3 regions of the Synechococcus sp. Nb3U1 genome follow, and region 2 is predicted to be linked to each of the others. Evidence: predicted binding sites of a transcription regulator. Region 2 holds the regulator's gene; each other region holds the start of a gene.
What was found. Region 2 encodes NtcA, which controls nitrogen genes in cyanobacteria. Its sites were predicted from a motif close to GTANCNNNNGNTAC; they were not measured.

Region 1: L1047_RS11675 (ferredoxin--nitrite reductase) is a predicted target of NtcA. The motif match lies at 2,004-2,017, and genes of this name have one in related genera.
Region 3: urtA (urea ABC transporter substrate-binding protein) is a predicted target of NtcA. The motif match lies at 2,312-2,325, and genes of this name have one in related genera.

What each region holds. Positions count from the first base shown of each region.
Region 1 is NZ_JAKFYQ010000002.1:253,709-257,918, reverse strand. Features, by position in the region: gene L1047_RS11680 (CmpA/NrtA family ABC transporter substrate-binding protein) at 1-283, opposite strand, end outside; gene L1047_RS11675 (ferredoxin--nitrite reductase) at 393-1,946, opposite strand; gene L1047_RS11670 (CAP domain-containing protein) at 2,139-3,137, opposite strand; gene L1047_RS11665 (hypothetical protein) at 3,260-3,409, opposite strand; gene L1047_RS11660 (formamidase) at 3,670-4,210, opposite strand, start outside.
Region 2 is NZ_JAKFYQ010000001.1:568,139-572,348, reverse strand. Features, by position in the region: gene L1047_RS02670 (response regulator) at 1-486, opposite strand, end outside; gene L1047_RS02665 (response regulator transcription factor) at 491-874, opposite strand; gene L1047_RS02660 (DUF6464 family protein) at 1,255-1,542, shown strand; gene ntcA (global nitrogen regulator NtcA) at 1,539-2,213, opposite strand; gene L1047_RS02650 (M61 family metallopeptidase) at 2,496-4,210, shown strand, end outside.
Region 3 is NZ_JAKFYQ010000001.1:396,399-400,608, reverse strand. Features, by position in the region: gene L1047_RS01825 (hypothetical protein) at 1-1,310, opposite strand, end outside; gene L1047_RS01820 (cupin domain-containing protein) at 1,557-2,009, shown strand; gene urtA (urea ABC transporter substrate-binding protein) at 2,558-3,829, shown strand; gene L1047_RS01810 (ABC transporter permease) at 3,965-4,210, shown strand, end outside.

The DNA of each region.
Region 1 (4,210 bases), on a different contig from region 2:
AGGAGGCTTGTTTTTCCACCTCCACATCTTTCATGCCGTACTTTTCAAACAGCCCCTTTTCCTTGGCGATAATGAGGGGAGCTGCATCCGTGAGGGCAATAAACCCTAGCTTGGCACGGGTGGTTTCGGGGGTATCTGCCTGAGCAATCCAGTAGCCACTGCCCAAAGACTGAGACTGGGCCCGTGGGATCCCTGCTGTGACAGCCCCAGCCGTAAGAGCCGCCGCCCCGGCCAAAAATTGCCGACGAGATACCGCAGAAGAAGCGTTGAATATATTGAACATGATGAACTCCGAGATTTTGAATGACGAAGATGAGGACAATGCAGCAGAGGACACACCTAAGACACACCCAAAATGAATAGGGATTGAAGAGGGGTGAACTCTCGGATTCCTACCCGATGGCCACGGGATGAGGAAATGACCCAGCAACGGGGGGATGGAGGCGAAGTTTGGCCCCGAAATGCTCAATCAGCAGCTCCACCAAGACAGGTTTTAGGTCCTCGCAAGGGATCCCTTTGCGCACACATTCGCCCAGCTTGGCGTCTTTACCCACTTCCCCTCCCATATAGATATCCACCGCCTCAACAGGTTTGCCGTCCTTGCGAGCAGTGGTGCCCATCAGGCCAATATCTGCCACCTGCGGCTGACCGCAGGAGTTGGGGCAGCCGGTCCAGTGGATGCGCACGATTCGGGGGAGTTCTAGCTCTTGCTCTAAGACTTCCATCAGGGCCACTGCCTGATTTTTGGTCTCGATCAGGGCAAAGTTACAGAACTGATTGCCCGTACAAGACACCAACCCCCGCTGCAACGGCCCTGGATTGGGAGAGAACTTTTTCAGCAGTGGCTCCTTTAACAAAGAGGCCACGCGAGAATCCGGCACGTTGGGAATCAGCAGGTTCTGCTCCACCGTCAGACGCAATTCCCCGGAGCCATACACCTCCGCCATGCGCGCCAGTTCCATCAGCTCTAGAGCCTGCAGCCGTCCCACCGGAACGTGCAGACCGACAAAGTTCAAGCCCGGCTGCTTCTGGGCATGAACCCCGATCAGATCCCGCTTGTGCCAGAGCACCTCGTCTTTTTCCGCCGCGGTAGGCAAGGTATGGCCGATTTGGCTTTCCAGGGTAGCTCGGAACTTTTCGATCCCCCATTCATCCACCAACCACATCAGCCGTGACTTTTGCCGGTTGGCCCGCAGGCCGTGATCCCGATAGACCAGCAACACCGCCTCACAAATGGCCACCACATCCCGCGGATCCGCCCAAACATTGAGGGAAATAGCCTCCGCGCAGCGACGAGCAGAAAAAAAGCCCCCCACCAGCACGTTGAAGCCCAGCTTGCCATTTTTGAAGGCGGGGATAAAGGCCAGATCATTAATCTCGGCATGAACAGAGTTGTCTCGACAGCCAGCGATGGCGATGTTGAACTTCCGGGGTAGGTTACTGAAGGATTCATTCCCCTCGCCGTTGTTGGTGATCATGTCCTGCACCTTACGGGTAAGGCCACGCACGTCAATCAGCTCATCTGGGTCGATGCCCGCCAGGGGGGATCCCGTGATGTTGCGCACGTTATCCATACCCGACTGCACGCTGGTCAGGCCAACATCCTTCAAATACCCCAAAATCTGAGGCATCTCTTCAATGGGGATGCCCCGCAGTTGAAGGTTCTGCCGGGTGGTGATGTCCGCTACACCATCGACCCCGTAGGGGTGGATGATCGCCCCCAACATGCGCATTTGGCCGCTGGTGAGAATGCCATTGGGCACCCGCAGCCGCAGCATGAACTGACCGGGGGTGCGCTTGCGGGAGAAGATCCCCAACCACTTGAGGCGGTGATCGCGGTCATCTTCGGGAATGTTTTCCCAGCCGAGGCGGGCGAACTGTTCCAATTCAGCCTTAACCGCTAGCCCATCCTTCTCGCTTTTAATGCGTTCAAATTGGTTTGCCATCATCGCTGCCGTGGGGTCACTACACGCCACCTTAGCGATTGCCAATCTTGAACTTTGGTATTCAACACTACGGTTTGTGACAAGTTATGCAGTTTTATCATGCTTGACTTGCGACTTACGCATTTTTCTGGTTCGGACTTGGGGAATGCCTCTTCAAGAGGGAGGGATCCCTTGAGACTGTCCGGGAGACCCCTACTGAAGCAGGCGAGGAGGTATACCCAGTTCTCCGGTGGGAATTGAATCCTGAAGGGGAGAGATTGGATCGCAATCGTACAGAGCGGTGCTGTAACGGTAGGTGCGAGGTGCCCCCCCATTCAAACGGATGCCACTGATCTCAAAGTTGTACTCTCGATTGGGCTGCACAAATCCGACAGAGTAGGTGAGCGTTTCCAGTCCAAAAGCAGGATCTCCGACTCGAATGTTGCTCACGGGAACGGGATCCCCGCTCAGAGCATCGGTGATGCGAACTTGCGCCTGGCTCAGATCCGATGCGCCCCCACGACTGGGCACCGAAAAAGACCAACGGTAAGCGCTAAGAGGCTGGTTGGAAAACCCTTCTAGGCGGTAAAGGTAGCCATCTTTTTCCGGAAAGGCGATGAACTCCGGATCCGACACGGACTCATCGAAGCCGAAGATCCAGTTGGCATTGGCCTGGGTTACTCGTCCAGCGCGGGGATCATAAACAATGGCATAGGCCCCTTGGCGGTACTGGGGATAAAGATTCCAGCGACGGTGCCCTACATCGACGACATTTTCTGCCCCTGGCTCGGCAAAATAGATATCCACCTGCCGGGCCAAGATGCGTCCTGAGTCGGGCCCATTCAGCTCCAAGATCGGGCCGATCGCCAAGTTGCTCAACCGGGATCCCTCTTCTCCAGCAGGGGTAAAACATCGCCAGGAAGGGGGCGGCTCATGGCTGAGGGTTCCGTTGGCCACCTGCATGAGGGCGGCTTGTTGAGAAGCCTGCAAAAACTCATCGTTCAAATCTACCGGCGGTAACAGATGTAAAAGCCGCAAAAAGTTCAGCCGATCCATCATTTTTTGAGCGGCGGCTGGAGTCAGGCGACCGGGGTTACAGGTGGCCACATCCGGTGGCACAGCATAGATCGGCCCAGAAAAGGTGCGGGTCTCCCGATCCAGTTGGCAGAGCAGGCTGGCAATCGGCACTTCCCCAGCAGGAGGAGGCCCCACGGAAAAAGAGAATCCCTCGCCTCCCCCACAGGCAACCAGTAGACAGAGGCAGAGGATCCCCAAGAACAGGTGCTTCCCAAGTCTGGGCAGCCAGTGCAAGACCATGCAAAAACCAATGGGAACTATTCGCTAGCGGGGGTGGGGGTGATGCTCGGGGGGCTAACGGTGCTGCTGCCACCGCCTTCGTCACAGGCGGGCAAAAGCCCCAGGCAAACGAACAGTGCCAGGGCGACCAGTAGCTGACGAGTCACGTTGGGTTGTAATAGAGCCATCACAACAAACCTCCTAAACTCTACCGGGTTTGCCCCTGTTCTATCACTCGCCTAAGCGGGTTATAGAAGGGTAGCCAAGCTCAATTGCCAGGGCAAGTCAAGGAATATCCATCAATTCTCGACGGAACAACTAGTCCTAGACCCTAAACTGATTCCCTAACTCTACAGATAGGGCATCGACGGATCCTTGCAACTCTCCTTGCGCTTGAGCGAAAGATTGCTTCTTTCAAGGCACCTCTTTACTAGGAAGACCAGGAAGACTAGGAAGAACCGCTGTAGGTGACCTGGACGACCGAGGATCCCTGGTAAAGGCGGGTGGGGGGTGGAAACCCGCAGGCGCTGCCATCTTTGTGGATCACCTCATCTTCCCAGGGCAGGCGGTAGACCTCCTTCACCAAATCCTGCATGTAGGTGTAGGGGCAATCCTGAGCTCCCCCTTTAACGGCCACGTAGCCACGATGGCCAAATTGATAGATGTTGTTTTCTACCCCCCAATGAATGCGAGCTTCCCGCACTAAATCCGGGCGCACTTCGGCAGTAATGATCTCATCGGGACGATGGGATCCCATCACCAAAGGGGTGCCATCAAAATTGCAGATCATCCCTTCTCCCATCGAGTCGAAGGTGCCATCGGATCCACACATACACACCGAAGCGGTCACCATCAAATTGCAAAAGGCATTGGCCTGATTGGTGATCTGCCAGCTATGGCGAATGGGAGCCGTATATCCCGCTGTGCGCAACATGATCTCCGCCCCTTTATAGGCACATTCCCGCGCCATTTCCGGAAACATACCATCA
Region 2 (4,210 bases):
ACTGGATTGGCTCTCTTTCAAGGCCCGCAACAGCGGATCCAAATGGGAAATGGCGTTGAGCTCCTGGGTAATCTCAGGGGGAATCTCATCCGCAGCCGAGAAAAAAACAGAAACCGGATCTGCAGCGGCGTTGATCCAGCGTCGGTTGGGGTAGAGGGTAAGGGTTTCTTGGGGGTTGTAATTTTGTTGTCCGTAGAAGGTTTGCTCCTCAAGGTACACAGCCGCCTGCTGAGCGATCAGGCTGGCGGCAGCCCCCACCTGAGCAAAAATGGCGTTGTAATGGGCGGCTTGCTCTTCGGTAATGCGAGTCAGGGCAGCATCCACCTGAGCGCGAATGGTGGCTTCGTTTTCGGAGGCGGCAAATTCCCCCAGCTCCTGAATGCGTTTCGAAGAAATTTGAATTAAGGCCAGCACGGAGGCAGAAGATACCACCGTCACCACCAACGAGATCCGTAGCCCAATCCGGGAGCGTAACCAGCCAAACATTCACCTACCTCCGTAAGCCCAACAATTCCGCCGCTTTGGCCGTCAGCACATCCGGGTCGAAGGGTTTGGTGATGTAGAGATCCGCCCCTACTTCTTGTCCCCGTTGCTTGTCAAATTCCTGTCCTTTGGCTGTGAGCATGACGATAGTGGTGTGCTGAAGCTCGGGATCCTGTTTCACCTGTTGGCAGACATCAAAGCCGTTCAAACGGGGCATCATCACATCCAAAAACACGATCTGGGGCCGCTCTGTACGGATCAACTCCAGCGCTTCCTCTCCATTGGCTGCCAGGATCAACTCCACTCCTTCCGCTTCCAATTCCTCCAAAGTCTGTTCCAGCAGCAGACGAATGTGAGGCTCATCGTCAACAATCAAGATCTTCTCAGACATGGATCGGCAGCAGGGGGAACTGTCCGTCATTGTAGGGATCCCGTTGCGCAGATGGGGTATATCTTGACCAGATGCCAGAATCTTTTAACCTAGGCTTGCCCTTCCTGTTACCCATCTCCAGCCAGAGAAAATCCACTACACTAATGTGAGTTACAGCTTTTTCCAGCGTTATCTGATACAGCAGATTCAGGTCAATCCCTTGCTCCACAAGGTTTTTTGCTTAGCTCAAGAGCCTGCGTGAAGTCAGAAAAGACTGTAATCGTGTGAGCCAAGCTGCATCCCTGTGCTCTGCTGCCCCAAGCTGACCCTTTCCACACCTTATGTCTTCTGTAAACCAGACTCTGCCTATTCAGTGGATTGATGCGGATTCGGGAGAGGTTGTGGAAGAATCTCCTTGGCAGATCAACCCTCATCCAGGCACCTATATTCAGCTGGCAGAGCAGTACTACTTGGTGTTGGAAAAACGCCATTCCTATCAGTTGCGCCAGGGAAAATATAGCCTCTCTGGGATCCGGGCTGTGGTTCGCGCCGTAACCCCACCCACAGAAGACGGGAGCATTCTCGGGGATCCCTCTTGCCAATTCAATGCTCGATCGCCGCTGCTGCGTTGTGCGGTTAATCCCCTAGGGCCTTGTCAGGGATGCGCTCACTACAAGCCAATTTTTTAGGCAAAACGGTGGCCCAATTGCATGGGATCATGTACAGTAATCTTCTTCTTATGGATCGAGATATATTTTTTCTTGCGTAGCTCCCCTAGAAGACGGGTAATCGTCACACGAGTAGAGCCAATTGCTTCCGCGATCGCCTGGTGAGACAGCCTGAGATCGATTGTGACTCCATCCGGGCTGGGCACACCAAAATCACGACACAGGATCAACAAAAAGCTGACCAGACGGGATCCCATATCACGGTGAGCCAGTGTCTCGATCATCATCTCCGTTTGCAGAATGCGCGAAGATAAGCTCTTGAGCAACAGCATAGAAAGCTCAGCATTCTCCCGCAAAGATTTTTCCACCTGTTCGATCGGCAGCGAGAGCAATTCGGCAGGAGTAAAGGCCACCGAGTGATAGAAGCGATCGGAGCGCTGCCCCGTGATAAAGGAGAGCACTCCAAAAATGCTGTTTTCTCGCAGAAGGGCGACGGTGATTTCTTCCCCCATCTCGTAAACCCGCGAGAGTTTAACGGCCCCTTTTGCCAGGAAGTAAACCCGTTCTGCGGGATCCCCTGGGAAAAAGATCGTTTTACCCCGCTCAAACGTTTCGATAACAGGTGGGTATTGATGTCCTCCCAACTGTTTGAAGGCTGTGATCAAAGATTTTTCCGCTACAGCCACCGCCATACTCATCAACCTTTTGAGGTCAGTTTATACCTAAGACCAGCCCAGAGGTCTTGGGTTGGGGTGCAACCGTACTGACCTCAGAAATCATCACGACGGCAGGAAGTCATATTTAGGAATTCATATTAAAGTAAAAGGTTATGCCCGAACATCTTTGTAGCAGGGGTTACATTTTTAGGTTTCGTTCATTCTCTACAGGGGATCCTTTAACCAAAGGCGGGGTTAGGATGAGAGCCATTGCCGTTGGGGCGGCAGGGATCGTGACAGGTTGGAAAGGTCTCATCAATGGTGATCTCGGAGGCAGTTGTTGCCGCACCTCTTCGGCTTAGCCGTCAGCACTTCACGGTGCGGATGCCAGAGCCCGCCAATCATCTGTTCGAGGTGGAGCTGCAACTGCGCGAAGTGGAGCCGGAGGTTCCTTTGCGGCTGCGGATGCCCGTTTGGACGCCGGGATCTTATCTGGTGCGGGAATATGCCCGGCATGTGCAGGAGTTTCGGGCCGAGAATGAGCAGGGGATCCCCTTGCCCTGGCGCAAGATCGACAAAAATACTTGGCAAATTAGGACTCCGTCCCGCTTGCACGAGCAGCCCCCTTCCAACGGCTCCCAAACCGTCTATGTCCGTTATCGGGTCTATGCCTACGAGCTAACGGTACGCACCAATCATCTGGATCTCACCCATGGCTATTTCAACGGGGCGGCCTTGTTTCTGTATGTGCCGGGGCGGGAGCAAGAACCCCATACCCTGACGGTGATCCCACCCAAGCCCGACTGGCGGATCGCCACCAGTTTGCGGCCTTTGTCCTCACTCATGCCCACAACAGGGGATCCCGGCCTCGGCCAGTCGTTTGTGGCGCAGGATTACGACGAGCTAGTCGATAGCCCGGTGGAGGTGGGCCTGCATCGGTTGGCAACATTTGAGGTAGAAGGGATCCCGCATTCTTTTGTGGTTTGGGGAGAGGGGAATCTGGATTTGGCTCGAGCAGTGGCGGATACTCAGCGGATTGTCACCACCACGGCCAACTTCTTCGGGGGGCTGCCCTACGACCGCTACTGGTTCATTGTGCATTTGTCGCCAGAGGGCTTTGGCGGTCTCGAGCACAAGTGCAGCACCACCCTTAACTACTCGCGTCTGGAGTTCCATCAGCCGGAGAAATACCAGCGCTTCTTGTCGTTGGTGGCCCACGAATTTTTCCACACCTGGAATGTGAAACGCTTACGGCCCCTAGCTCTGGAGCGCTTTGATTACAACCAAGAAAATTACCTGGAGTGCCTCTGGTTTTGTGAAGGGGCCACTAGCTACTACGAGAGCGTGATCCTACTGCGGGCGGGCATTCTCACCCCGGCGGCTTTTTTGAAAACCCTCTCTGAGCAGATCGCGCGGCTGCAACGGATCCCTGGCCGTGCCGTGCAGTCCTTGAGCGAATCCAGTTTTGATACCTGGATCAAGCTCTATCGTCCCCACGAAAATACCCTGAACAGCCAGGTGTCCTACTACTTAAAGGGGGCCTTGGTCTGTTGGTTGCTGGATCTGCACATTCGCCAGCTCTCCGGTAACAGAGGATCCCTGGATACGGCTCTGCGGGATCTGTGGCAACGGTTTGGCAAAGTAGACCATGGGTACAGCGAGGGCCAGTTGCGAGAGGCGTTTGAACGAGCGGCGGGAGCAGAGCTGAGCCAGTTCTTTGCAGCCTATGTAGATGGGACGCAGGAGCTTGACTACGACACCTATCTACAGCCCTTTGGCTTGAGCCTGAAGACCTATTTCAGTCACCCGAACCCAAGTCCGTACTTGGGCCTGAACTTTAATGGCGAGGGGAATCGCATCAGTTCGGTGGATATGGGATCCCCAGCGCAGCGGGTGGGGATTTGGGCAGGTGATGAGCTGCTGGCAGTGGAGGGATTTAAGGTGAGCGCTGCCCAGTTGCCAGATCGTCTGCGCGCGTACCAGCCCCATCAAGTCATCTGCCTGAGCGTGTTTCAAGCGGAGCAACTAAAGAA
Region 3 (4,210 bases), 170 kb from region 2:
TCCAAAAGCTGACGGAACTCCGGCTGATCTAGGCGATAATCCCGCTGCTCGATCAAATCCCGATCGGTGGAGTAAATGGTATCGGACTCTCGCACCACCTCTTGACGGCTGAAGTGACGGGCAAAATCGAGCTTACGCTGCAGCGCTTCAGTGGGATTCTTCCACTTCTCCTGCCACAACTGCCGGATGCGATTGCGCCGCTCCACCTGCTGATTGCGGACCTGCAAGGTAAACCAACGGATCGTGGGCACTGCCAAAAAGAGAGTGCCGTAGAGAAACAGAAACCCGATCAACGGATAAATAAACGCCAGAAAGGTGTTGCTCCCAGCGGCAGCAGCCACCTCGCCTCGAGCGCCGTAGAGAATGGCTGCCAGGAAGAAATTGAGAACCCCCAAGCCACCCGCCAGAGTCAGTTGGCCTGATGTGGCACGGCTAAAGACCCAGCGTTGTTCTGATAAAACCCCTGGGATCTGGTTAGATTGACGGTCTGCCGCCACCACCTGCAACTCAGGGAAACGATAAACAATATCCCCCTCGTCGCTCACCTCCGGTTGACCATCAAACTTGACCAAAATCGGCAGCATGTAGTCTTCGTATTCCAGCGCAGCGGATCCCGGCTCCACATCCAGATAGGGCAACACCTGCTCCGCTGCAATCACTCCGCCGTTGGCCCGAATCACTTGGCCAATCAGGGCATAGCGTTTTTCTTCCAAATCGGCATTGGGATCCCCATCCCCAAACAAAAAGCTATAAACCGCCTCTAGAAAATTCAGCTCCGATTTTTCCTGAGGCTGCTGGCTAGGACGCGCCTGTCCTGAATAGCCCCTGTAGCCGTAGTAGGGGTAGGGCCGCCAAAAGGGGTTGCCAATCCAAAGATTGGGAAAGTAGTAAAAACCCAGCCCGCCCCGAGAGCGATTCCGGTTGTTGTTGCCCTCCCCACGGCTAGCCGCCATCTGCAGCGCGATCAACGCCAGGATGATCAAGACAATCGACACCACCAACATGATGCCGAAGGAAACCCGTAACCCGTAGAGAAAGCCCCCCCAGAGTTTGCGGCGCAGGGCAGCAGCCCGATCCTGTTGTTCTTTACGGCTGAGAATGCTGCGAAACCCCCGTGGGAAAACGTAAGCAATCTCCCCCTGGTCGGAAACTTGTAAATGCCCTTCTGCCTTTTGGGCTAGATTGAGCAGCTCTTGCTTGGCATCGTGTAAAGCCAAGCCCGTACTAGAGGCGATATCTCCCAGAGTGACCCGTAGGCCCAGCTGTTCCACCGCATCCATCACCAATGTTTGTGCTGTTTGTGCAGCCACTCTTGACCTCCGCTTGTAGCCCAAATTCGCCAAGGATCCCAATTTCGACACTCGATACAGGATCGGCTCGGACAGAGCTAAACCTATCGTCTATTCCCAGTATCACTCCTGAACTTAGCAGTGACGAGGGCAATTATCCGTCCCTAGTCGGGGGATCCCTATGAGGGTGAGATTGCCGGCTGAGATTGCTAGGATCAGAGCCAGTTCGATGCCTTGAGATAACCCGAGACAAAAGGTAGGCCAGCCATGACTTCTCTTGCTCATGAGGTTTCTGAGGATCCCTCAACCCGTTTGGATCCCGAGGGGGCAGGCATTGTCACGGTGCGACCGGCAGCAGAAACCCTAACCCTGCAAAAGTTGCCCTACTTTGTGGGAATCTCTCAAGCCACGGCGGGTGCCAAGGGCATTTCCATGAACCGGGTGGTGATCCCGCCCGGCGGTACGGCAGAACCCCATTTTCACCGCGACTACGAGACAGCCATTTATCTGCTCAAAGGTCGGGTGGAAACTCGTTATGGCCCTGGATTGCGACAATCGGTGATTAACGAAGCGGGAGATTTTATTTTTATTCCGCCTGGAGTGCCCCACCAACCCTTCAATTTGGATCCCGATGAGCCAGCCTACGCACTGGTGGCTCGCAACGATCCCAATGAGCAAGAGAATGTGGTGCTTTACAACCCAACCCCTGAAGAAAGTTAAAGATCTACATTCAAATTCAATCTATATTCACCGGCTATTCAGAATTATCTAGGAATTATCTAGAATTATCTAACAGAACTATACCTGTGCCGGTTGGATTGACCATGTTCCTGCCCCGTTAGGATTTCCAGAGCACTGAGAGCTTCCCCTTCCAGTGCCAGAAGAGGGATCCCTTTTGGCGAGAAACTTCTTAAGAATTCTTAAGGAATAATTAAATCCATAAAAATACGGATGGGTTAGCCTTCCCGTGTTACTCGCGAGGCAAGGGAGCCGGGGATAGTTGGATCTGTATCGGCAGAAAAGTATTCTAAGATACGATTCGCTCTTGACTAAATGGGTTTGATAATACGAGCTTCGGCCAATAGTGATAAACGCCACTTCCGTTGCCTGCCGTATGGAACCTTGCGCCTTTCGACTTTATGGGGTGAGTTGACTCGGCGGCAAATCTTGTAGCGCTGCCAGATGTCCAGAATTAGGACTAGGCCGAACTGCCCAGAACGATGACAATCCTTGAAAATTTGAACCCGCTTCATCTCGGAGACTAAAATATGGCTCATTCTCTTAATCGTCGCCAGCTCATCAAAATGGGTGCCCTAGCTGGAGCTGGGGTAGCTCTAGGGCCGCATCTTTGGGTCAAGCGTTCTCTACCTGCCTATGCTCAAGGGGAAACCATCAAAGTCGGGATCCTGCACTCCCTCAGCGGCACCATGGCAATTTCGGAAACTAGTGTGGTAGATGCGGAGCGGCTAGCCATTAAAGAGATCAACGCCGCCGGCGGGGTGCTGGGGAAACAAATTGAGGCGATTGTGGAGGATGGGGCCTCTGATTGGCCCACCTTTGCCGAAAAAGCGACTAAGTTGATCGACTCTGACCAGGTGGCCACGGTGTTCGGGTGCTGGACTTCCGCCAGCCGGAAAGCCGTGTTGCCGGTGTTTGAATCCAAGCAGCATCAGCTTTGGTATCCGGTGCAGTATGAAGGGCAGGAATGCTCTAAAAACATTTTCTACACTGGCGCTGCTCCCAACCAGCAGATCGAGCCTTCGGTAGAATGGCTGCTCAATAACAAAGGCAAAGAGTTCTTCCTCGTGGGATCCGACTATGTGTTCCCCCGCACTGCCAACACCATCATCAAAGCGCAACTGGAAGCTCTGGGCGGCACCGTGGTGGGAGAAGACTACCTCCCCCTGGGCAACACGGAAGTAACCCCGATTATCAGCAAGATTCGGGCCGCCCTCCCCAATGGTGGAGTCATTTACAACAGCTTGAACGGCGACAGCAACGTGGCCTTCTTCACCCAGTTGCAAGGGGCGGGCCTGGGGCCAGATCGGTATCCTTCCATGTCCGTCAGCATTGCTGAAGAAGAAGTGCAGGCCATCGGCCCCGAATTTCTGGAAGGGCACTACGCCGCCTGGAACTACTTCATGACGGTGGATACCCCGGCTAACAAAAAGTTTGTGGATGCCTTCCGGGCAGAATACGGCCAAAACCGCGTCACCAACGATCCGATGGAAGCCGCTTACATCATGGTTTACCTCTGGAAGCAAGCGGTGGAGAAAGCCGGAACCGTGGAGATCGATGCGGTGCGGCAAGCTGCCTACGGCCAGACCTTCGATGCCCCAGAAGGATTGGTAACCATGAACACCAACCACCACCTGACCAAGTATGTGCGGATCGGGGAGGTGCGTTCCGACGGCTTGTTTGAGGTAATCTCGGCTACGGATGCAGTGGATCCGGTGCCTTGGAACCAGTTTGTGGCGGAAACCAAGGGCTACGCCTGTGACTGGTCAGATCCGGCCAAGGGTGGTCGCTATCGGGTGTAATCTTAGCAGATGGATGTCGGGATCCCTTGGTCAGGTCTGGAGCCAGGGGGGATCCCGCCTTAGTGTTCTGAGAAGGTGTTTAGCTTTCTTACCATAAGGCTTCCTGAGATTCATTCGGATGAGGATCCCCAGCTTATGACCCTGCTCTTCGACAGTCTGTTTAATGGCATCAGTATCGGCACTGTGCTGCTGATTGCGGCTTTGGGTCTGGCGATTGTCTTCGGCCTCATGGGGGTAATCAACATGGCCCATGGGGAGCTGATGATGTTGGGGGCCTACACCACCTTTCTGGTGCAAAATGGCTTCCGACAACTGGGGGATCCCTGGCGGGAGTTCTACATTTTTCCAGCCTTGATCGCGGCTTTTTTGGTGACAGCTTTG